Regions from separate parts of the Streptomyces sp. NPDC052114 genome, predicted to be linked through region 2. Evidence: riboswitches for the same ligand, from Rfam matches in the RefSeq annotation. Region 2 holds a riboswitch; each other region holds the start of a gene.
The links. Region 2 has a riboswitch for cyclic di-AMP ahead of AB0L89_RS19970 (transglycosylase family protein). Riboswitches for the same ligand answer to the same signal wherever they lie in the genome.
Positions count from the first base shown of each region.

Region 1: linked by a shared signal. The riboswitch ahead of AB0L89_RS20715 (C40 family peptidase) and the one ahead of AB0L89_RS19970 (transglycosylase family protein) in region 2 are both predicted to bind cyclic di-AMP.
Region 3: linked by a shared signal. The riboswitch ahead of AB0L89_RS18585 (M23 family metallopeptidase) and the one ahead of AB0L89_RS19970 (transglycosylase family protein) in region 2 are both predicted to bind cyclic di-AMP.
Region 4: linked by a shared signal. The riboswitch ahead of AB0L89_RS14585 (NlpC/P60 family protein) and the one ahead of AB0L89_RS19970 (transglycosylase family protein) in region 2 are both predicted to bind cyclic di-AMP.

Region 1 covers NZ_JBFAWC010000009.1:56,584-61,777, reverse strand. The annotation lists gene AB0L89_RS20740 (DUF397 domain-containing protein) at 1-24, opposite strand, end outside; gene AB0L89_RS20735 (helix-turn-helix transcriptional regulator) at 21-896, opposite strand; gene AB0L89_RS20730 (ATP-binding protein) at 1,170-1,622, shown strand; gene AB0L89_RS20725 (LysR family transcriptional regulator) at 1,707-2,624, opposite strand; gene AB0L89_RS20720 (LysE family transporter) at 2,709-3,326, shown strand; gene AB0L89_RS20715 (C40 family peptidase) at 3,440-3,913, opposite strand; cyclic di-AMP (ydaO/yuaA leader) riboswitch at 3,917-4,093, opposite strand; gene AB0L89_RS20710 (hypothetical protein) at 4,452-4,760, opposite strand; gene AB0L89_RS20705 (ATP-dependent Clp protease proteolytic subunit) at 4,768-5,194, opposite strand, start outside.
Region 2 covers NZ_JBFAWC010000008.1:303,929-309,122, reverse strand. The annotation lists gene AB0L89_RS19980 (septum formation initiator family protein) at 1-192, opposite strand, end outside; gene eno (phosphopyruvate hydratase) at 292-1,572, opposite strand; gene AB0L89_RS19970 (transglycosylase family protein) at 1,904-2,620, opposite strand; cyclic di-AMP (ydaO/yuaA leader) riboswitch at 2,625-2,827, opposite strand; gene AB0L89_RS19965 (transglycosylase family protein) at 3,022-4,107, opposite strand; gene AB0L89_RS19960 (cytochrome P450) at 4,251-5,194, opposite strand, start outside.
Region 3 covers NZ_JBFAWC010000007.1:386,586-391,779, forward strand. The annotation lists gene AB0L89_RS18570 (alginate lyase family protein) at 1-824, shown strand, start outside; tRNA gene AB0L89_RS18575 (tRNA-Met) at 871-944, shown strand; gene AB0L89_RS18580 (PP2C family protein-serine/threonine phosphatase) at 1,187-2,329, shown strand; cyclic di-AMP (ydaO/yuaA leader) riboswitch at 2,551-2,698, shown strand; gene AB0L89_RS18585 (M23 family metallopeptidase) at 2,746-3,777, shown strand; gene AB0L89_RS18590 (aldo/keto reductase) at 3,928-4,872, shown strand; gene AB0L89_RS18595 (PrsW family glutamic-type intramembrane protease) at 4,880-5,194, opposite strand, start outside.
Region 4 covers NZ_JBFAWC010000005.1:505,188-510,381, reverse strand. The annotation lists gene AB0L89_RS14585 (NlpC/P60 family protein) at 1-1,161, opposite strand, end outside; cyclic di-AMP (ydaO/yuaA leader) riboswitch at 1,168-1,324, opposite strand; gene AB0L89_RS14580 (ATP-dependent DNA helicase) at 1,635-4,232, shown strand; gene AB0L89_RS14575 (M23 family metallopeptidase) at 4,293-5,194, opposite strand, start outside.

The DNA.
Region 1 (5,194 bases), on a different contig from region 2:
TACGTTCCGAGGCCTTGCGGTCATGGTGCCTCCTTAGCGCCGTCGCAGAGTTCGGCGATGAAATGCGTGGAGTCCTCGGGTGATAGCGCCTGTACCTGAAGGGAGGTGAAGGCCTCCGTGTACGCCTGGAGGTCTTCTTTCCGTTCGAGGTAGAGGCTACTCGTCAAATGGTCGAGAACAACCACATCCAGATCAGCAATGTTCGGAAATGAAAAAATAACGAAAGGACCGATCAGACCCACATGCTCTCCGGCGGCGAACGGCAGCACCTGGAGATGCACGTGCGGCAGCAGAGCCACCTTCCGTAACCGTGACAACTGCCCTGCGAAAACCCGCTCCCCGCCCACCGGCCGGCGCAGCACCGCCTCGTCCAGGATCACGCTCAGGCGCAGCGGCGGATCCGCGCGCAGCACGTCCTGGCGGGCCAGACGCACCTCGACCAGCGCGTCGACCTGCTCCTCCGGCAGGCCGCCGAGTGCGGCCCGGGTCACCGCGCGCGCGTACTCGGGGGTCTGCAGCAGCCCCGGTACGACACTCGTCTCCAGCGTGCGCACCCAACTCGCCTGCGACTCCAGGCTGATGAAATCGCGGTAGGTGGCGGGCAGCAGATCGCGGTAGGCCTTCCACCAGTGGTGGCGCCCCGCGCCGGGGTCATCGGCACCGGCGAACGCGAAGAGCAGTTCGTTCAGTTGGGGGTCCTTCACCTCGTACGCTTCGAGGAGCAGACGCACGTCGGCGGCCTTCACGCCACTGCGGCCGGTCTCGATCCGGCTCACCTTCGACTGGTGCCAGCCCAGCTTGGCCGCGGCCTGGCTGCTGGTGAGTCCCGCGTGGGTGCGCAGCGCGCGGAGTTCGGCACCGAGTTGGCGGCGACGCACCGCGGGGCCGTACTGCATGCCCGTCTCCTTCCGGGTGGAGCCGTCGGGCATCCCGGCGGCAGAGCGGGGGCAGTAGGCGACAGTAGAGGAAGCACCAGTGTGCATCCCAAATACGGTCTGCCGTAGCAGAGTTCACCGCTTCGAGCGACAGATATATGCACATCTCGGTGGATCGCCACCCGTGACAGGGTAAGGAGTGGCAGGCTGGCGCGAAGCACCAGTTCGGGACTGTCCTCGAGTCATCCGCGACGAGTCGGAGACCGGTCCCGGTGGGAAAGGGACAGCGTCGCCATGGCAGACCTCCAGGAAGCCTCCGTCACTCTGCCGAGCGATCCTGCCTCGGTCTCCGCGGCCCGGAAATACGTCTTGCGGGTGCTCTCCGAATGGGGACTGCCCGGCGACGACGAGGTGGCCGACACGATCAGACTGATCGTCTCCGAGCTCGCCACGAACGCCGTGCAGCACACCTTGGGGCAGTCGCCCACCTTCACCGTGGACGTCGAGCTCGACCGGGAGGAGCAGCTGCGGATCGGTGTCACCGACAGCCACCCCCGCTACCCCAGGCGGCTGCCCGCGGCCGTCCAGCAGGACAACGGCCGGGGCATGGTAATCATTCGCTGGCTCACCGCAGAGTGCGGCGGCAGACTCTCGGTCAGTCCGACCGACGAGGGCGGCAAGACCGTGTGGATCGCCCTGCCCTGGAAGGCGCCGGTCCGGCGCAGACAGCGCGGCGCCGCGCACTGAGACGCGGGACCGGCCGATCCGCCCGCGAGAGCTCGCGTGGGGGCCGCGCCGGTGGGTCCGCGCGATCTCCCGGGCCGTGCTCGGTCAGCCCGTCCCGGCCGAGCGGCCGAACGCCCCGCGCAGCAGCGCCCGGAAGGAGTCCGCCGCGGCGTTCGGCTCGTCGGTGCGGTGCACCACGGAGATCGTGCGCCGCAGGTCGCCCGGTTCCAGCAGGCGGGTGCCGACGGGCGTGACCGCGGTGCGCGCCACCATCTCCGGTACCACGGCGACCCCGAGCCCGGCGCTGACCAGCGCGCAGACCAGTGCGTACCCCGGTGTCCCGACCAGCACCGCGGGGCTCGTCCCGGCACGGGCCAGCGCCCGCTCCACCGCCTGCCGGGGCGGATGGTCCGGCGCCATGCTGATCAGCGGCTGTCCGGCCAGCTCGGCCAGCGGCAGCCGGGAGGTGCCGCTGCTGAGGGCGTGCCCCGGCCGGGTCACCAGGACCAGCTCCTCGACCAGGATCGGCTCGGCCGAGACCGCGGCGGGCAACGGCACCGGATCGGCGGGCTCGTAGGTGTGCGTGAGCGCCAGGTCGACCTCGCCCGTCGCCACGGCGGTGACACCCGAGGGCGGCTCGTGCCCCGTCACCGTCAGCTCCACATCCGGATGCGCCCTGCGGAACGCGCTCAGGACGGGCGGCAGCAGATGGATGCCGGCGGTCGGAAACGTCCCCACCCGCAGCCGTCCGCCGGAGAGCCCGGCGAGCCGCGCCAGTTCGTGCCGGGCCCGCTCCATCTCGTCCAGCACCCGGCGGGCATGCCCGACGAGGAGCTCGCCCGCACCCGTCAGCCGCGCCCCGCGATGGTGCCGGACGAGCAGTGCGGTGCCCGCCTCGCGCTCCAGCTTGGCGAGTTGCTGCGAGAGCGCGGGCACGGTGTAGCCGAGGCGCTCGGCGGCCCGGGTGATCGAACCTGCCTCGGAGACGGCCACGAGAGCGGCGAGGCGTGTGGGGTCGTACATGGCATCTCCCTCAACACCTGCTTAAGGCAGACCCAGGATATTCCACATACCTGCTGAAGGCTCCGCCCGGGCAGGCTGGCCCCCATGGACGCACAACTGGTCGCCTTCACCGGCGTCGCCGCGGGCATGGTCGCCGTGCCGGGCGCCGACTTCGCCGTCGTCGTACGCAACGCGCTCGCCTCACGACGGGCCGGAGTCGCCTGCGCGGTCGGTGTGGCCGGCGGGCTCTTGGTGCACACCGCGCTGGCCGTCGCGGGCGTCGCCGCGGTCCTCGCGGCCGAGCCCGCGCTCTTCCGGGCGCTGCAACTGCTCGGCGGGGTCTATGTGCTCCACCTCGCCCACCGCGCGCTGCGGTCGGCGGCGGTGCCGCGGGCCGCTTCGGGGGACGAACCGGTGGCGCGGGGCGGTGGCCTGCGCGAGGGGTTCCTCACCAACGCCCTGAACCCCAAGGCGTCGATCACCTTCCTCAGTGTGCTGCCCCAGTTCGTGCCCGACGGCAGCCCCGCGATGCCCAGGACGTTGCTGCTGGCGACGATCGTGGTGGCGTTCGCACTGCTGTGGTTCCCGGTGGTGGCGCTTCTGGTGGACCGGCTCGGTGCCTGGCTGCGCAGGCCGCGCACCGCCCGTGCCGTCGAGGCCGTCACCGGCGCCGCGCTCGGCGTGCTGGGTCTTGTGCTCCTCCTGGAGCCGGTTCTCGCGTGAGGGCGGAGCCCGTCCGGGTGTGACCGGAGGTTCTGCGGGGCCGCGGCTCCGGCGCGCGTCACGCACGGGCACCTGGCGGGTGCGTGACGCGCGCCGGACCGATCGCGGCCGGGTCAGCGGACCCTGCCGTACCAGACGCTCTTGGACCAGATCTTCTCCAGGCGGACCACCGTGCCCGTCTTGGGGGCGTGCCAGATGCGGCCGTTACCCGCGTAGATCCCGACGTGGTAGACGTTCCGGCCCGAGTGGAAGAACACCAGGTCGCCGGGGGATCGCTGGGACTTGGAGATGTGCCTGGTCTTGTTGTACTGCGCGGCGGCGGTGCGCGGCAGTTTCTTGCCCGTCTTCTTGAACGAGTAGAGCGTCAGGCCCGAGCAGTCGAACCTGTTGGGCCCCACCGCGCCGTAGCGGTACGGAGAGCCCTTCTTGGAAGCCGCGATCTTGAGCGCCTTCGTCCCGTGTGTGGCTGCCTGTGCCTCCGACGCGAGCCCGGGGGCCACGACGGTGCCGCCTACGACGGCGAGCGTGAGGACCGATGCCGCACCGGTCCTGCTGAGCAGCGACGGAACATGATTCAGCGCAGTCATGCGCAACCCTTCGTCAGCCGCCTGTGAAGGATGACCTGTCGGGTTCGGGCAGGCGAAGATGCCCGGCCGCGTCGTGCTCTGCGGCTTCACCCCAAGGGCGTCGTCCGGACTTCCCGGACGGGCCCGCCGTGCTTGGGTCCTCCACTCCTGCCGTTGCACCGATGTCGACCGGTCATCCGGGTGGCGGCAGGACTCGGCGTCCGCCCGGACCGCCCCGCCGCTGTGGCGGGGGCTTGTCGTCGGAAGGGATCTTGACCCGACAAGGGCGAAAAAACCGAGCCGAAACGGCGTTTTGTGAGGCTCCTCACGACTGACCCGTTCGGGTGGACACTGACGAATTCGGGTTGAGGAGGCATGGTCTGACGACCGCTCGACCAGCGTTGGAATGTGTCATTCCGCCCCCGTTGTACACACCTGGCGCAACTCTCCACGGCAGGGCGGCGGACGCCCTGGTACGCCGTCCGGGGTAGCTCGTCTGGTCCGTTTCGAACCGGTCCGGGACGTTCCGGAGGGCCGTGCGGGGGCGTCCGCGCCGTGGTCAACCGGCCGGGGGCGGCGGCACGGTGACCCGCCGGGCCCGTCGCTCGCCGTCGAGGACGCGCAGGGCCGTGGCGAGTGTGCCGGTGTGCACCTCGCTCTCGCCGCGCTGGTGCATGAGCGTGAGCGCGTCCCGCAGGGCGGTCGCCCGGCCGACGAGTGCCTGGGCGGCGCGCAGTCCGCCGTAGGTGTGCTCGGCGCGGGCGGGGTTGATCCGGCCGAGCAGGTCGACGACCTCCAGATAGCGGTCGACCAGCTCGGCCTCGGCCCGCGTCAGGGCGGGCAGGGGTGGCAGTTCGGGTGGCAGCATCGCCCGCTCACCTCGGATCGCGCGCGGCGAGGGAGGTCTTGCGGTTCGGGATGATCCGGTCCACGAGGCCGTACTCCAGGGCCGCCGGCGCGTCCAGGATCTTGTCCCGCTCAATGTCCGCGGTGATCCGCTCCGGGCTCTGCCCCGTGTGCCGTACGAGCAGTTCCTCCAGGAGCCGTCGGGTGCGCAGGATCTCGTCGGCCTGGATCGCGAGGTCGCTGGTCTGCCCCTGGATCGGTTCGGCGACGGAGGGCTGGTGGATCAGCACCCGCGCGCCGGGCAGGGCGCCCCGCTTGCCGGGGGTGCCCGCCGCGAGCAGCACGGCGGCGGCCGAGGCGGCCTGTCCGAGGCAGATCGTCTCCACGTCGCAGGTGACGAACTGCATCGTGTCGTAGATCGCCGTCATCGCGCTGAACGAGCCGCCCGGGGAGTTG
Region 2 (5,194 bases):
CCTTATCGGGTACGCGAGCGCGACGACCAGCGAGCAGAGCACGAGGGCGAGGAGCGCCGCGCGGCCGGTGAGCCGGGAGCGGCGGGCCTGGCGCTTGGTCTGGGAGCGGTAGACGCGCTCCGCGGTCTGCTCGCCGAGCAGCCGCAGGCGGGTAGCCGTGGAGAACCGGTCCTTGGTCCCGGCCTTGGGCATGGTTCCGCCTCCCCGGCGCAGCGCGTCAACGTACGTACGTCCCCGCACACGGTACGGGACCGCGTGCGAGGACGTACGTAACTACGTGGCTACGAGGGCTCAGCCCTTGAAGCGCGGGAAGGCGCTGCGGCCGGCGTAGACCGCGGCGTCGTCGAGGATCTCCTCGATGCGCAGGAGCTGGTTGTACTTGGCGACGCGCTCGGAGCGGGCCGGGGCGCCGGTCTTGATCTGGCCGCAGTTGGTGGCGACGGCCAGGTCGGCGATGGTGACGTCCTCGGTCTCGCCGGAGCGGTGGGACATCATGCACTTGAAGCCGTTGCGCTGGGCCATCTCGACGGCGTCCAGCGTCTCGGTCAGCGAGCCGATCTGGTTGACCTTGACGAGCAGGGCGTTGGCCGAGTTCTCCTCGATGCCGCGGGCCAGGCGCTCCGGGTTGGTGACGAACAGGTCGTCGCCCACGAGCTGGACCTTCTCGCCGAGCTTCTCGGTGATGACGTTCCAGCCGGCCCAGTCGTCCTCGAACAGCGGGTCCTCGATGGAGACCAGCGGGTACGCGGCGACGAGCTCCTCGTAGTACTCGGTCATCTCGGCGGCCGAGCGGGACTTGCCCTCGAACTCGTACTTGCCGTCCTTGTAGAACTCGGACGCGGCGACGTCGAGCGCGAGCGCGATCTGCTCGCCGGGGACGTAGCCGGCCTCCTTGATGGCCTCGAGGATGAGGTCGAGGGCGGCGCGGTTGGAGTCCAGGTTCGGGGCGAAGCCGCCCTCGTCGCCCAGGCCGGTGGCCAGGCCCTTGCTCTTCAGGACCTTCTTGAGCGTGTGGTAGACCTCGGTGCCCCAGCGCAGGGCCTCGGAGAAGGACTCCGCGCCGATCGGGGCGATCATGAACTCCTGGATGTCCACGTTCGAGTCGGCGTGCGACCCGCCGTTCAGGATGTTCATCATCGGCACCGGCAGCAGGTGCGCGTTGGGACCGCCGAGGTAGCGGAACAGCGGGAGGTCGCTGGCCTCGGAGGCGGCGTGGGCCACGGCGAGCGAGACGCCGAGGATGGCGTTGGCGCCGAGCGAGCCCTTGTTGTCGGTGGCGTCCAGGTCGAACATGGCCTGGTCGATCAGGCGCTGCTCGGTGGCGTCGTAGCCGACGAGCTCCGGGCCGATCTGCTCGATGACGGCGAGGACGGCCTTCTCGACACCCTTGCCCTGGTAACGGTTCGGGTCACCGTCGCGAAGCTCGATGGCCTCGAAGGCTCCGGTGGAGGCGCCGGACGGGACGGCGGCACGACCCGTGCTGCCGTCGTCGAGGCCGACCTCGACCTCGACCGTGGGGTTGCCTCGGGAGTCCAGGATTTCCCGGGCTACGACGACGTCGATGGACGGCACGAGCATCTCCTTCTGGGATGTGACGCGTTTACGCGGGCCGCTTCGGCCCTGCGTCTCCTGAGCCTAACGGGCTCCGGAGCTTCGGCCAGCCGACCGCCCGTCCCGTGGGACGGGCCAGGGCCCAAATACCTGGGAAACGGGACGGAAGCCCGTGTTTCTACTGGCCGGTAGCTCGCTAGGGGCGAACACGGCCCCGCCCCGGCGGGCGGGAACGGAGGCGGACATGGCCCCGCCCCGGTGCGTACGGGGGATACGCGCACCGGGGCGGGGAGCCCGTGGGGACGGGGGCGGCCGTGCGTCCGCCGAGGCACGGCCGGGTGGGTCAGGAGCCTCAGCTCAGGTGCAGCTGCTGGCCCGGGTAGATGAAGTCGGCGTTGTCGATGATGTCGCCGTTGAGCTTGTACACCTTCTGCCAGCCGCCCTTGACCTCGTGGTCCTCGGCGATCTTGGACAGGGTGTCGCCCGTCTTGACCTTGTACTCGCCGTCGCCCTTCTTGACCGTCTTGCCGGTCGGGGTCTCGACGGTCTTCTTGGTCTCGGTCTGCGGCGTCGGCTGCGGCTTGGGGGCCTGCTGCGTCTGCTGCTGCGGGGCCTGCTGCTGCGTCTGCTGCGGCTGCGGCTTCGGCTTGGCCTGCTGCTGCGGGGTCTGCTCCTGCGAGCCGCCGCTGCTGGGCGAGGCGCCCGAGAGGCCGACGCCACAGCTCGGCCAGGCACCCTTGCCCTGGCCCGCGAGGACCTTCTCGGCTATCTCGATCTGCTGGGCCTTGGAGGCCTTGTCGGCGGTCGGGGCGTACTTCGTGCCGCCGTACGCGGCCCACGTGGAGGCGGAGAACTGCACGCCGCCGTAGTAGCCGTTGCCGGTGTTGATGGACCAGTTGCCGCCGGACTCGCACTGGGCGACGGCGTCCCACTCGGAGGTGGTGGCGGCGCTGGCCGAACCGGCCGCCATCAGCGGGGCGGCGACGGCGGCACCGGTCACGCCGACGAGCGTGGCGACGCGGGTGGCCTTGGACGGGCGACGGTGCTTGCCCTTGCCGGAAAGCAGCATGAGTTGATCCCCTCACCGACGCCTGCGAGGTGAGCTGTCGGGTTCGGGCCGATGTGGTTGCCCGGCCGCGCTCCTTGAGCGCGGCTTCACCCCTAGCCGTTTCCGCCCGTCTCGCGGCCGTCCAGCCTCGCGGCTGTCCGGTCGTCCAACGGGCGGGCCCGGCGCAAACCTTGGGTCCCCCGCTCCTGCCTACGGCGCTCGAAGCGACGACTGTTCCCGTCCGGCCGTTGGCAGGATTCGGCGTACCGACCGGCGGGGCCCACCAGTGGCGGGCGGTGATGACCGTAGACACGCGATCGCCGGAATTTCAAAGACGATCAGGGCTTCTGAGACCCATCTCTCACTCGCGCCAAATCGGACATTCGACGCGAAGGCCCCGGCGGACGCTTCGTCAACTTCCCTTACTTTTCGCCCAGATCGAGGCTCTGACCGGGGAGGATGAGGTCCGGGTCGCCTCCGACGGTCTTCTTGTTCTCGCTGTAGAGCTCGTGCCATCCGCCGGCGACGTCGAGGTCGTCCGCGATGACCGAGAGGCTGTCCCCGGAGCGCACCGTGTACGTGCCGCCGGCGACCTCGTCCGTGCGGTCGCCGCCGCGCGAGGCGTGCCGCCCGCCGCGGTCGCTCCCGCCGTCCGCGGCGGGCTCCTCGTCCGCGCGGTCGCCGCGGTGGCGTCCGGCGCCCTCGGAGGGCTCCGTGGCGTCCTCGGAGTCCGGCGAAGTGGCTTCGTCGCGGCCGGACTTGTCCGTGCCGTCGGACTCGCCCGCCTCGCCCTTGCCGTCCTTCTTGTCCCGGTCGCCGGACTCGTCGTGATTCTTGTCTCGGGACGCGTCGCCCTTGTCGGGCGTGTCGCTCGCGTCGCCGGAGGGGTCGGCGGAGCCGGAGGCGTCACCGGACGGCTCGTCGGCGTCCTCGGGGCTCGTGGAGCCCTCGGAGCCCTTCCCCTTGTCCTTCTTGCCGGAGTCCTCGGAGTTCTTGGAGTCCTTCGAGCCCTCGGGGTCCTTGGAGTCCTTGGAGTCCTTCGCGTCCCCTGAGCCGTCCGAGCCGGACGGGTCGGAGGTGTCGGAGGGCTCAGGCGTCACGGGGGCGCCCGGGTCGACGTCGGCGGCGGCGCCGTCCTGGGTGAGGCCCGCGATCGGGGCGCAGCTCGGCCACGCGGCGGTGCCCTGGTCCTTCAGGATCTGCTCGGCGACGGCGATCTGCTGCGAGCGGCTGGCCTGGTCGGCGGTGGGCGCATAGGCGAGGCCGCCGTACTGCTCCCACATCTCGCCGGAGATCTGGAGCCCTCCGTAGTACCCGTTGCCCGGGTCGGCGCTCCACGCGCCGCCGCTCTCGCACTCGGCGAGCTTCTCCCACGTCGTGGTCTCGGCGGCGCTCGCGCTGGTGGCACCGAGCAGGGGGATGGCGATGGCTGATCCGGTGACGCCTGCCGCGACGATGAGAGCCGGGGCCTGGCGGGGGCGTCGGTGACGACCATGACCGGAGAGCATGCGGTTGCCTTTCAGGAGACTGCGGCGACGACCGGGACACCGGGGGCGCCCAAGTCGTCGTGAACGTAGCCGCAGTCGAACGTCTGTCACAAGTCGATGCAGCGGAGATCACGTAAAAGTCACATTCGTGACGGTCCGTCAGTTCAGGGCTGCCGTGGCCCTGTTTCCTGTGCGGTCGTGAACTCCACCGGCAACGTGCGCAGTCCGCGCATGATCAGGCCGCCACGCCACCGCAAATCGGCAGGATCCGACGCGAGTTGCAGATCGGGAAGGCGCCGCAGCAGCGTCGCGAGGGCGGTCTGGCCCTCTAGGCGGGCGAGCGGCGCGCCGAGGCAGTAGTGGATGCCGTGGCCGTATCCGAGGTGCTGGTTGTCGCGGCGCGAGAGGTCGAGGGTGTCCGGGTCCTCGAAGCGGGCGGGGTCGCGGTCGGCGGCGGCGAGCACGACGAGCACGGGGTCGCCGGCGGCGATGTCCCGGCTGCCGATGGTCAGCGGCTCGGTGGCGAACCGCCAGGTGGCGAGCTCGACGGGCCCGTCGTAGCGGAGCAGTTCCTCGACCCCGGTCTCCAGGAGGGCGGTGTCGCCCTCGGCGAGGGCCCGCTGGAGGCGCTCGCGCTGCTCGGGGTGGGTGAGCAGGGCGTAGACGCCGTTGCCGATGAGGTTGACGGTCGTCTCGAACCCGGCGAAGAGAAGGATGAACGCCATCGCGGCGGCCTCGTTCTCGGTGAGGTGCTCGCCGTGGTCGGAGGCGCGGATGAGGCCGGAGATGAGGTCGTCGCCCGGGTCGAGGCGCTTGCGGTGGATCAGCTCGGCGAGATAGCCGCGCATCTTCTTCACGGACCGCGCGACACCGCCCCTGGGCCCGCCGCCGTGCCGGATCATCATGCCCGCCCAGTCGCGGAAGTCGTCCTGGTCCTCGCGCGGGACGCCGAGCAGGTCGCAGATGGCGTAGATGGGCAGGGGGAAGGCGAACTCGTGGATGAGGTCGGCGCTGCCCTCCGCCGCGAACCGGTCGATGAGCTGGTCCGTCAGCTCCTGCACGCGCGGCGCGAATTCCGCCACCCGACGCGGCGTGAACGCCTTGGAGA
Region 3 (5,194 bases), on a different contig from region 2:
GTGCGCACGCCGAGAAGGCCGTGCAGATCATGGACGCCTGGTCGAAGGTGATCACCGGGCACACCGAGGCCAACGCCGGGCTGCAGACCGCCTGGGCCGCCTCGTCGTGGGCGCGTGCCGCGGAGGCCGTGCGGTACACGTACGACGGCTGGAGCGACGGGCAGCTGCTGCGCTTCGAGCGGATGCTGCGCAACGCCTATCTGCCGCAGGTCAAGAACGGTTCCGCCGACTTCAACGGCAACTGGGACCTGGTGATGGCCGACGCGACCATGGGCATGGCCGTCTTCCTCGACGACCACCCCACCTTCGAGAAGGCCGTGCACCACTTCCGGACGCGCGTGCCCGCGTACTTCTACCTGGAGTCGGACGGGAAGCTGCCCGTCTCCCCGGAGGGCAGCGGCATCGACACCGCCGCGGAGCTGAAGAAGTACTGGTTCGGGCAGGGCACCTTCGCCGACGGGCTCTCCCAGGAGACCTGCCGCAACTTCAAGCACGCCAGCTACTCCCTCGCGGCGACCTCGCACATGGCGGAGACCGCCCACCACCAGGGCGTCGACCTGTACGGCGAGGTCGAGGACCGGCTGCGGGCCGCCTTCGAGTTCCACTCCAAGTACCAGCTGGGCGCCAAGGCGCCGAAGTGGCTGTGCGGCGGCACGGTCCAGCGCGACATGGGGCCCGACACCGAGGTCGGCCTGAACCATCTGCAGGGGCGGCGCGGCCTGAAGATGCCGGAGACCGAGAAGTACACGGAACAGCGGCGTCCGGAGGGGACGGACGACCTCTTCGTGGCCTGGGAGACCCTCACGCACGCGGGCAACGCGTAACCGGTTCGCTTCCGCCCTCCCAATGGCGTACTGTTGGGTTCACCGACGCGGGGTGGAGCAGCTCGGTAGCTCGCTGGGCTCATAACCCAGAGGTCGCAGGTTCAAATCCTGTCCCCGCTACTGAAGGCCGAGGGCCCGGAACCAAGCAATTGGTTCCGGGCCCTCGGTGTTTGCTGCCGTTCGCCGTCGTTTGCCGTCGTTCGCTGCTGTTCCGCGTCGTTCGCCGTGGTCTGCCGTCGTCCGGTGCCGTTCTCCGCCCTTCCGCGTAACCCGGTCGGCCCACACCAGGTCGCACCCGCCCCGCGCTGCGGGAAGCCTGAATGGAGCGCGGTGATGGGCGCGGAGTCGGCGGGAGACAAGCGGTGGGGCAGCAAGGCGTAACCGGCGACAGCGGCGCCACCGCGCACGAGTGGGCCTTCGTCCGCGCCCTGCCCTTCCTGCTCCTCGTCGTCGGCGTCGTCTTCGACGCGTCGACCCCGCCGGAGTTCACCGCCGCGCCCCTGTTCACCGCGGCCCCGCTGATCGCCGCCCCCTTCTACTCGCAGCTCAACACCGTCCTGACCGGCGCCGCGGCCGCCTCCGCCGTCTTCTTCCTGCACTACGGCCACCAGGGCACCAGCCACGTCGAGGCCGTCACCGAGCTGATCACCGTGCTGACCGTCGCCGTCCTCGCGGTCGTCATCAACCGCGTCGTGCGGCGCGGCAACGACCGGCTCGCCACCGCCCGCTCCATCGCCGAGGCCACCCAGCGCGCGGTGCTGCCCGAGCCGGACCCCCGCATCGGGGGGCTCGACATCGCCGCGCGGTACGAGGCCGCGCAGGCCGACGCGTTCATCGGGGGCGATCTGTACGCGGTGCAGGACACCCCGCACGGCGTACGGCTCATCGTCGGCGACGTACGCGGCAAGGGCATGGGCGCGGTCGCCGCGGTCGCCGTCGTCATCGGTGCCTTCCGGGAGGCCGCCGAGCAGGAGGCCACCCTGGAGGCGGTGGCGCAGCGCCTGGAGCGGGCGCTGGCGCGCGAGGGGACCCGGCGCGACGGCCTCGACGCCTTCGAGGGGTTCACCACCGCCGTCCTCGCCGAGATCCGGCACGGCGAGGGCCTCGTACGGCTCATCAACCGCGGGCACCCGCCGCCGATGCTGCTGCGCGGGGACGGCCGGCTGTGCGTCCTGTCGGCGACCGAGCCCGCGCTGCCGCTCGGCATGGGCGACCTGGGGGCCTGGCCGGACCGGGCGGACGAGACGGAGTTCCCGCCCGGCGCGCTGCTGCTCTTCTACACGGACGGCCTCTCCGAGGCGCGTGACGTGGCGGGGGAGTTCTACGACCCGGCGGCCCGGCTCGGCGGCCGGATCTTCCCGGGGCGCGCGGGCCCGCACGCGCTGCTCGCCGCGCTCGCCGAGGAGGTGCGGCGGCACACCGGGGGCGCCACGACGGACGACATGGCGCTGCTCGCCGTGCGGCGACCCACCGCCGACGACCCCGACGTCACTCCCCGTGACTGAAGTGCACCCCTCTGCACAACAACTGACGTACTGTCAACGGAATGTGAAGCTCCGGTAGAGGCCGACGAGGGGTCAAGTCGCCCCGTTCAGAACCTCCGTGTCCCGGTACGTACGGCCGAAGAGCGTTAACGATCAACAGGAACGGCTTGGAATACCGACCCGCCGTCTATTAACGTTCGATAACGCAGCGCGGTCGTCCCAGCCGTCACTAGAGGCGGCTCCGTGCGCACGCGCCTAATCCCGCAAGGGAGCCGGGGAACCACCAACTTGGGGTGAATCGGGCATCTGTGCCTCTGTGCCGGATGTCCGTAGGAGACCTTCCTGCTCCGAACCCGTCAGCTAACCCGGTAGGCGAGAAGGAAGGAAAGGAGTGCGCCCCAGTGGCGTCCAACCGGCCTGCCCCCCGAGGCGTGTACGTGCCCAATGACGACGACTTCGGTCCGTACGCCGAGGAACCCTTCGAGGAGTGGAATCCCACCGAGGAATCCATTCGTCCCGTCCGCGGCAGGCACCGTGTGCACAAGAAGGGCGGCGGCGGCCTCGCCCGCAGCTCCACCGTCCTCGGCGTGGGCGTCATCGCCGCCGTCGGCGCGGGCGGCATCGCCACCGCGCAGGGCGGCAAGCCCCCGGTCTCCATATCGATGCCCGACCTGGGCGCCGTCACGGACTCGCTGCCGGAGGCCAAGTCCCTTCCCGGCGTGGGCTCCCTGATGTCCGACGACGCGTCGGACTCCGAGGGATCCACCACCGCGACCCCCCTCAGCACCGCCGGCGTCAGCACCGCCGACGCCCGGCAGGGCACCACCGACGCCGGCGAGGCCCTGCGCGCCCGCATCATGCAGCAGGCCGAGAACCAGCAGCACCAGGCGGACTCCGCCGTGCAGACCGCGGCCGAGGACGCCGCCGTCGAGAAGGCCGCGGAAGAAGCCGCCGCCCAGCAGAAGTCGGCCGAGAAGGAGGCGGAGGCCAAGGCCGCCGCCAAGAAGAAGAAGGAGGAGGAGGCCCGCAAGGCCAAGGCCGAGGCCGAGCGTCTTGCCAAGCTCGCCAAGAGCTACGTCATCCCGACCTCCTCGTACACGCTTACCTCGCACTTCGGCGACGCCGGCTCCATGTGGTCCTCCGGCCACCACACCGGCCTCGACTTCGCCGCCCCCACCGGCACCCCCCTCAAGGCCGTGCACACGGGCACCGTCAAGGAGGCGGGCTGGGCCGGGGCGTACGGCTACCGCACCGTGCTCGAACTCGAGGACGGCACGGAGATCTGGTACTGCCACCAGTCCTCGCTCAACGTCAGCGCGGGCCAGAAGGTCAGCACCGGCGACGTCATCGGACGCGTCGGCGCGACCGGCAACGTCACCGGGCCGCACCTCCACATGGAGGTCCACACGCCCGACGGCACCGGGATCGACCCGCTCGGCTGGCTGCAGGGCAAGGGCCTCAACCCCTGACGCACCCCAACCCCTGACGCACCCCGAAGACCCCGGCGGTCCTGACGGCGACCCCCCGACGTCAGGGCTGCCGGTTCGGCATGCCCGTACTTGACGCTCCCTTGAACCGACCGACGGAATTCCCTTTCCGCCAAGGGTGTTGAGGGACGCATGACCTCTCTTCGCCCCCTCGGCCCCTCCGACCTCGAAGTCTTCCCCCTCTCCCTCGGCGGCAACGTCTTCGGCTGGACCGCGGACCGGACCGCGTCCTTCGCCGTCCTCGACGCCTACACCGCGGCGGGCGGCAACTTCATCGACACCGCCGACGCCTACTCGGCCTGGGTGGAGGGCAACAAGGGCGGCGAGTCCGAGACCCTCATCGGCGAGTGGCTCGCCGGGCGCGGCAACCGCTCCGACGTCGTCGTCGCCACGAAGGTCGGCTCCCACCCCGACTACAAGGGCCTGTCCGCGAGCACCATCAAGGCCGCCGCCGAGCAGTCCCTGCGCCGCCTGGGCACCGACTACATCGACCTCTATTACACGCACTTCGACGACCCGTCGGTCCCCGTCGAGGAGATCATCGGGGCGCTCGACGAGCTGGTGACGGCCGGCAAGGTGCGCGCCATCGCCGCCTCCAACATCACCCCCGAGCGGCTCCAGGAGTCCCTCGACTTCTCCGACCGCGAGGGCCTCGCGCGGTACGTCGCGCTCCAGCCGCACTACAACCTCGTCTCCCGGGACACCTACGAGGGCCGGCTCCAGGAGGTCGCCTCGCGCTCCGGCCTCGCCGCCGTCCCCTACTTCGCGCTCGCCGCGGGCTTCCTCACCGGCAAGTACCGTCCGGGCACGAAGGTCGAGAGCGCGCGCAGCGGCCGGGTCGAGCAGTACCTGGGCACCGAGCGGGGCGACCGGGTCCTGACCGCGCTCGACGGGATCGCCGGGGCGCGGGGCGTCCAGGTGGCGACCGTGGCGCTCGCGTGGCTGGCCGCGCAGCCGACCGTGGCGGCGCCGATCGCGTCCGCGCGCACGGTCGAGCAGCTGCCGGCGCTGCTCGCGGTGGCGGACCTCGAACTCACGCAGGCGGAGCTGGCCGCGCTGACGGCGGCCTCCGCCTGACCGCCGGCTAGGAACGGTAGGGGTTGTACGCCGGGTAGCCGTGGGCCGGGTGGGGCCGCGGCTGCCCGTACGGGGGCGGGGCGTAGGGGGTGTGGCCCCATGCCGGGGCGGCGTAGGGGGCGGGCCCGTACGGGTAGCCGTACGCCGCGTACGGCATCGGGACCATGACCGGTGCCGTCGCCCGTGCCGCGTAGTCCAGGGCCGGGCGCGCCGGTTCACGGCGCTCCCAGAGCTTCTCCAGCAACTCCCGCTCGCGTACGACGAAGTCGGCGCCGGCCCGCCCGCGGCGGCCCCGGTGGCGCAGGAACGCGAGCGAGGTCGC
Region 4 (5,194 bases), on a different contig from region 2:
GTAGATCGACTCGACGCGGACGTTCGCGCCCGGCTTCGGCGCGTGGATCATCTTGCCGTTGCCGATGTAGATCCCCACGTGGCTGATGTCGTCGTAGAAGAACACCAGGTCGCCCGGCTTGGCGTCGGCGGTCTTCACGGTCGTGCCGACCTTCACCTGGTCCCACGTGGTGCGCGGCAGGGAGATGCCCGCGGCCTTCCACGCGTCCTGGGTCAGCCCCGAGCAGTCGTAGGAGTCGGGGCCCGTGGCCCCCCAGACGTACGGCTTGCCGATCTGGGCCTCCGCGAAGTCGATGACCTTCGCGGCCTTGGTGGCGTAACTGCCGTCCGTGGTCCCGGAGCCCGAACCCGAACCGGTGCCCGAGCCCGAGTCCTGGCCGCCCTCCTGCCCCTGCCCCTGCCCCTGATCCTTCTCCTTCTGCGCGGCCTCTTCCGCCTTGCGCTTGCGCTCCGCCTCGGCGGCCTGCTTGCGGGCCAGTTCCTCGGCCTTGCGCTTGGCCTCCTGCTCCTTCTTGCGCTCGATCGCCGCCAGCCGCGCCTTCTCCTCGGCGGTCAGCTTCGAGAGGAGCCCGCGCGCCTCGCCCAGCTTCTTCTGGACGGCCTGCTTGCTCGTCCTGAGGTCGTCCCGCGATTCACTCAGCGTCTTGAGGCTCTTCGCGGCCTTCGCGCGCTGCTTGGTCGCCGACGCCTGCTGCGTCTGGTAGTCGTCGACGGCCTTCTTCTGGCGCGTGGTCAGCCGGTCGGCCAGGTGGTTCTGGTCGAAGTAGCCCTGCGGGTCGTTGGCCAGCATCATCGTGGCCGTCTCGGAGACGGCCCCGGTGCGGTACTGCGCGGCGGCGAACGAGCCGAGCTCCTGGCGGGCCTCGTTCAGCTCGTCGGTGCGCTTGGCCACGTCGTCGAGCAGATGGTCGACCTTCTTGCGCTGCTTGTCGGTGCGCTCCTTGGCCGAGTTGTACTTCTGGGTGGCCACGCCGGCCTGGTGGTACAGGTCGTCGACCTTCTTCTGGACCTCTTCGAGGCTGGGCTTCGACGGCGCGGAGGGGGCTGCCTGCGCGCTCTGCGACAGGAGGGCGACGGAGGTGAGGGCGGCCGTCGTGATGCCGAGGGCGGGGGCCGTGCGCATTCCGGCCGTACGGGTCCGCGGCTTGCGGTGCGACGCCAAGGAGGCGACTCCTTCCGTAGACCGCCTACCGGGTTAGCTGTCGGGTTCGGGCGGGTGGTCCGGAAGGTTGCCCTACGGTCCCGTACTTCGTACGGGACCGATTCACCCCAAGGTCATGGTGGGTCCCCGGCTCCGAACGTGTCGGACTCGGCGGAGGCCACCCGGTCCCGGCGGGGTTCGCCGGTGGGGGACGAGCGGCCCGCCGGGCACGCTAGCCAACTTGTGCGGCCGCTGTGAAGGTTGATGTTCGATATGCCCGATACATTTTCGTGACTTCACGAGGGTCTTGACGCGGATGGAGTACGGCAGCGACGCGGACATGACACGCCGTAGCGGAGCGTGACCGTCCGTGGGCGGCACGTGGGCGGCACGTGGGCGGGACCCTCCTAGACGGAGGCGGGACCCTCCCCGTCGGAGGAGGTGGCCGGAACCCGGGGCGGGTTGTCAGTGGGGCCGCCTAGACTCGGGAGGCGATGAGCAGCCTCTTTGATGACAGCTTCCTGGCGGACCTGCAGCCCTCCCGGGCCGCGGACGAAGAGCCCCCGCCGCCGCCCGAGGACAGCGCTCCGGAGCCCATTCCGGACGACTTGTTCGACGGGAAGTTCGACGCGCCCATGACCAGGGACACGCACTACCGCGACGGCGCCCCGCGCCCGGTCATCGACCCGGCGACGCTCCTCGACGGGCTGAACGAGAACCAGCGCGCGGCCGTCGTGCACGCGGGTTCCCCGCTGCTCATCGTCGCGGGCGCCGGGTCCGGCAAGACCCGCGTGCTCACCCAGCGCATCGCGCACCTCCTCGCCGAGCGCGGCGTGCACCCCGGCCAGATCCTCGCGATCACCTTCACGAACAAGGCCGCGGGCGAGATGAAGGAGCGCGTCGAGCAGCTCGTGGGCCCCCGGGCGAACGCGATGTGGGTGTCGACGTTCCACAGCGCCTGCGTCCGCATCCTGCGCCGCGAGTACAAGAAGCTGGGCTTCACGTCCTCCTTCTCGATCTACGACGCCGCGGACTCCAAGCGCCTGATGGCCCTGGTCTGCCGCGACCTGGACCTCGATCCGAAGAAGTTCCCGCCGAAGTCCTTCAGCGCCAAGATCTCCAACCTGAAGAACGAGCTGATCGACGAGGAGGACTTCGCCGCCCAGGCCGCCGACGGCTTCGAGAAGACCCTCGCCCAGGCCTACGCGATGTACCAGTCCCGCCTCCGCGAGGCGAACGCGCTGGACTTCGACGACCTGATCATGACGACGGTCCACCTCCTGCGCGCCTTCCCGGACGTCGCCGAGCACTACCGCCGCCGCTTCCGGCACGTCATGGTCGACGAGTACCAGGACACCAACCACGCCCAGTACGCCCTGGTGCGCGAGCTGGTCGGCCCCTCCGGAGGCGAGGGCGACGATCCGGCCGAGCTGTGCGTGGTGGGTGACGCGGACCAGTCGATCTACGCCTTCCGCGGCGCCACCATCCGCAACATCCTCCAGTTCGAGGAGGACTACACGGACGCGACGACGATCCTCCTGGAGCAGAACTACCGCTCCACGCAGACGATCCTGACCGCCGCGAACGCGGTCATCGAGCGGAACGAGAGCCGCCGCCCCAAGAACCTCTGGACCAACCAGGGCGCGGGCGCGCGCATCACCGGCTACGTCGCCGACACCGAGCACGACGAGGCGCAGTTCGTCGCCGACGAGATCGACCGCCTCACGGACGCGGGCGACGCCAAGGCCGGCGACGTGGCGATCTTCTACCGGACGAACGCGCAGTCCCGTGTCTTCGAAGAGATCTTCATCCGCGTCGGCCTGCCCTACAAGGTCGTCGGCGGCGTCCGCTTCTACGAGCGCAAGGAGGTCCGCGACGTCCTCGCGTACCTGCGCGTGCTCGCCAACCCCGAGGACGCGGTCCCGCTGCGGCGCATCCTCAACGTCCCCAAGAGGGGCATCGGCGACCGCGCGGAGGCGATGATCGACGCGCTCTCGCAGCGCGAGAAGATCTCCTTCCCGCAGGCGCTGCGCCGCGTCGACGAGGCGTACGGAATGGCGGCCCGCTCGGTCAACGCGGTGAAGCGGTTCAACACGCTCATGGAGGAGCTGCGGACCATCGTCGAGTCCGGCGCGGGCCCGGCCGTCGTCCTGGAGGCCGTGCTCGAACGGACCGGGTACCTCGCCGAGCTGCAGGCCTCGACCGACCCGCAGGACGAGACCCGCATCGAGAACCTCCAGGAACTCGCCGCCGTGGCCCTGGAGTTCGAGCAGGAGAACGGCCGGGCCGAGGGGGCGGAGGCGACTCAGGGCGCCGAGACCACCGAAGGCGCGGAGGGCGCCGAGGCCGCGGTGGGTGCGGTGGCCCAGGAGGGTGCCGGGACCGAGGGAGGCGAAGGCGCCCCGGTTGCGGAAGGCGCCGCTCCGGTCGGTTCGCTCTCCGACTTCCTGGAGCGCGTCGCCCTGGTCGCCGACTCCGACCAGATTCCGGATGAGGAGGAGGACGGCTCCGGAGTCATCACCCTCATGACGCTGCACACCGCCAAGGGCCTTGAGTTCCCCGTGGTGTTCCTGACCGGCATGGAGGACGGTGTCTTCCCGCACATGCGTTCTCTGGGGCAGGTCAAGGAGTTGGAGGAGGAGCGTCGCCTTGCGTACGTCGGCATCACACGCGCGCGTGAACGGCTCTATTTGACGCGGTCCTCGATGCGCAGCGCCTGGGGCCAGCCCTCGTACAACCCGCCGTCGCGCTTCCTCGAAGAGATTCCGGATGCGCACCTGGACTGGAAGCGGACGGGTGCCGTCGCCGCCCCGCCGCCGTCCCGTTCCTCGGGGCCTGCCGGGGGCATCGCCTCGTCGCTGTCCTCCTCGCGCTCCCGCTCCGGCGGCGCCCAGGGCTTCGCCACGCGCCGCGCCTCGGAGAAGCCGGTGGTCTCGCTCGCGGTCGGCGACCGGGTCACGCACGACCAGTTCGGCCTCGGCACGGTGGTCGGGGTGAAGGGCACGGGGGCGAACGCCGAGGCGACGGTGGACTTCGGAGACCCCAAGCCGAAGCGCCTGCTGCTGCGGTACGCGCCGGTGGAGAAGCTGTAGCCCGGCGGGGCCTCGGGCCGCCACCTCGGTGGGGTCCCGGGGTCCCCCAAGGGGGCGGTCCTACGTCGGGTCGAGGCCGTGGCTGCGCAGCCACGGCAGCGGGTCGATCGCCGAGCCGCCGGCGGGACGCACCTCGAAGTGCAGATGCGGGCCCGTGGAGTTGCCGGAGTTCCCGGAGAAGGCGATGACGTCGCCCGCCTTCACGGGGCCGCTGGAGATCTTGTGCGTGGAGAGGTGGCAGTACCACGTCTCCGTGCCGTCCTTCGCGGTCACGATCGCCATGTTGCCGTAGGCGCTGTTCCACTTCGTGGAGACGGTGCCGTCGGTCGCGGCCATGACCTCGGTGCCGTACGACACCGGGAAGTCGATGCCCGAGTGCGCGGACATCCAGTTGATGCCCGCCTGGCCGTAGCGCGCGCTCAGGCCGTGCTGCTTCACCGGCAGGGCGAACTTGGGACGCAGCCGCTCCTTGCGCGCCGCCTCCGCGGCCGCCTTCTTCTCGGCGGCTACCTTCTCGGCCCTGAGGTCGATGCGCTCCTGCGTGCGGCTCGCGCGGTCCGCGAAGTCGCCCGCGTCGGCGGAGAGGTTCGCCAGCTGGGTGTCCAGCTTGTTGTTGGCGGCGGAGGGCTTCACGGCCGTGGCGTCCGGGGCCGATGCCGCCGTCGTGTCCTTGGCGTCGTCCCCGCCGAAGCCGCCGACGGAGGCGGCCGCGACCCCGGCGACACCCATCACGCACGCCGAGGGCACGGCGACCGTGAGGAGGGCGGAGCGCTTGGCGGGGGAGCGGCGGCGGGTCCGGGAGCGGCCGCCGCCCGTGGGGCCGTCGCTCTTGCCGCGGGAGGAGCGGGGGGAGTGCGGGGCGGCGTCGGGGGAATCGACGGCCGTCACGTCGAACTCGGCGGTGTCGTACGCGGACGTGCCGCTTGTGCCGTACGCCGAGTCGGCCGAGATCTCGTACTGAT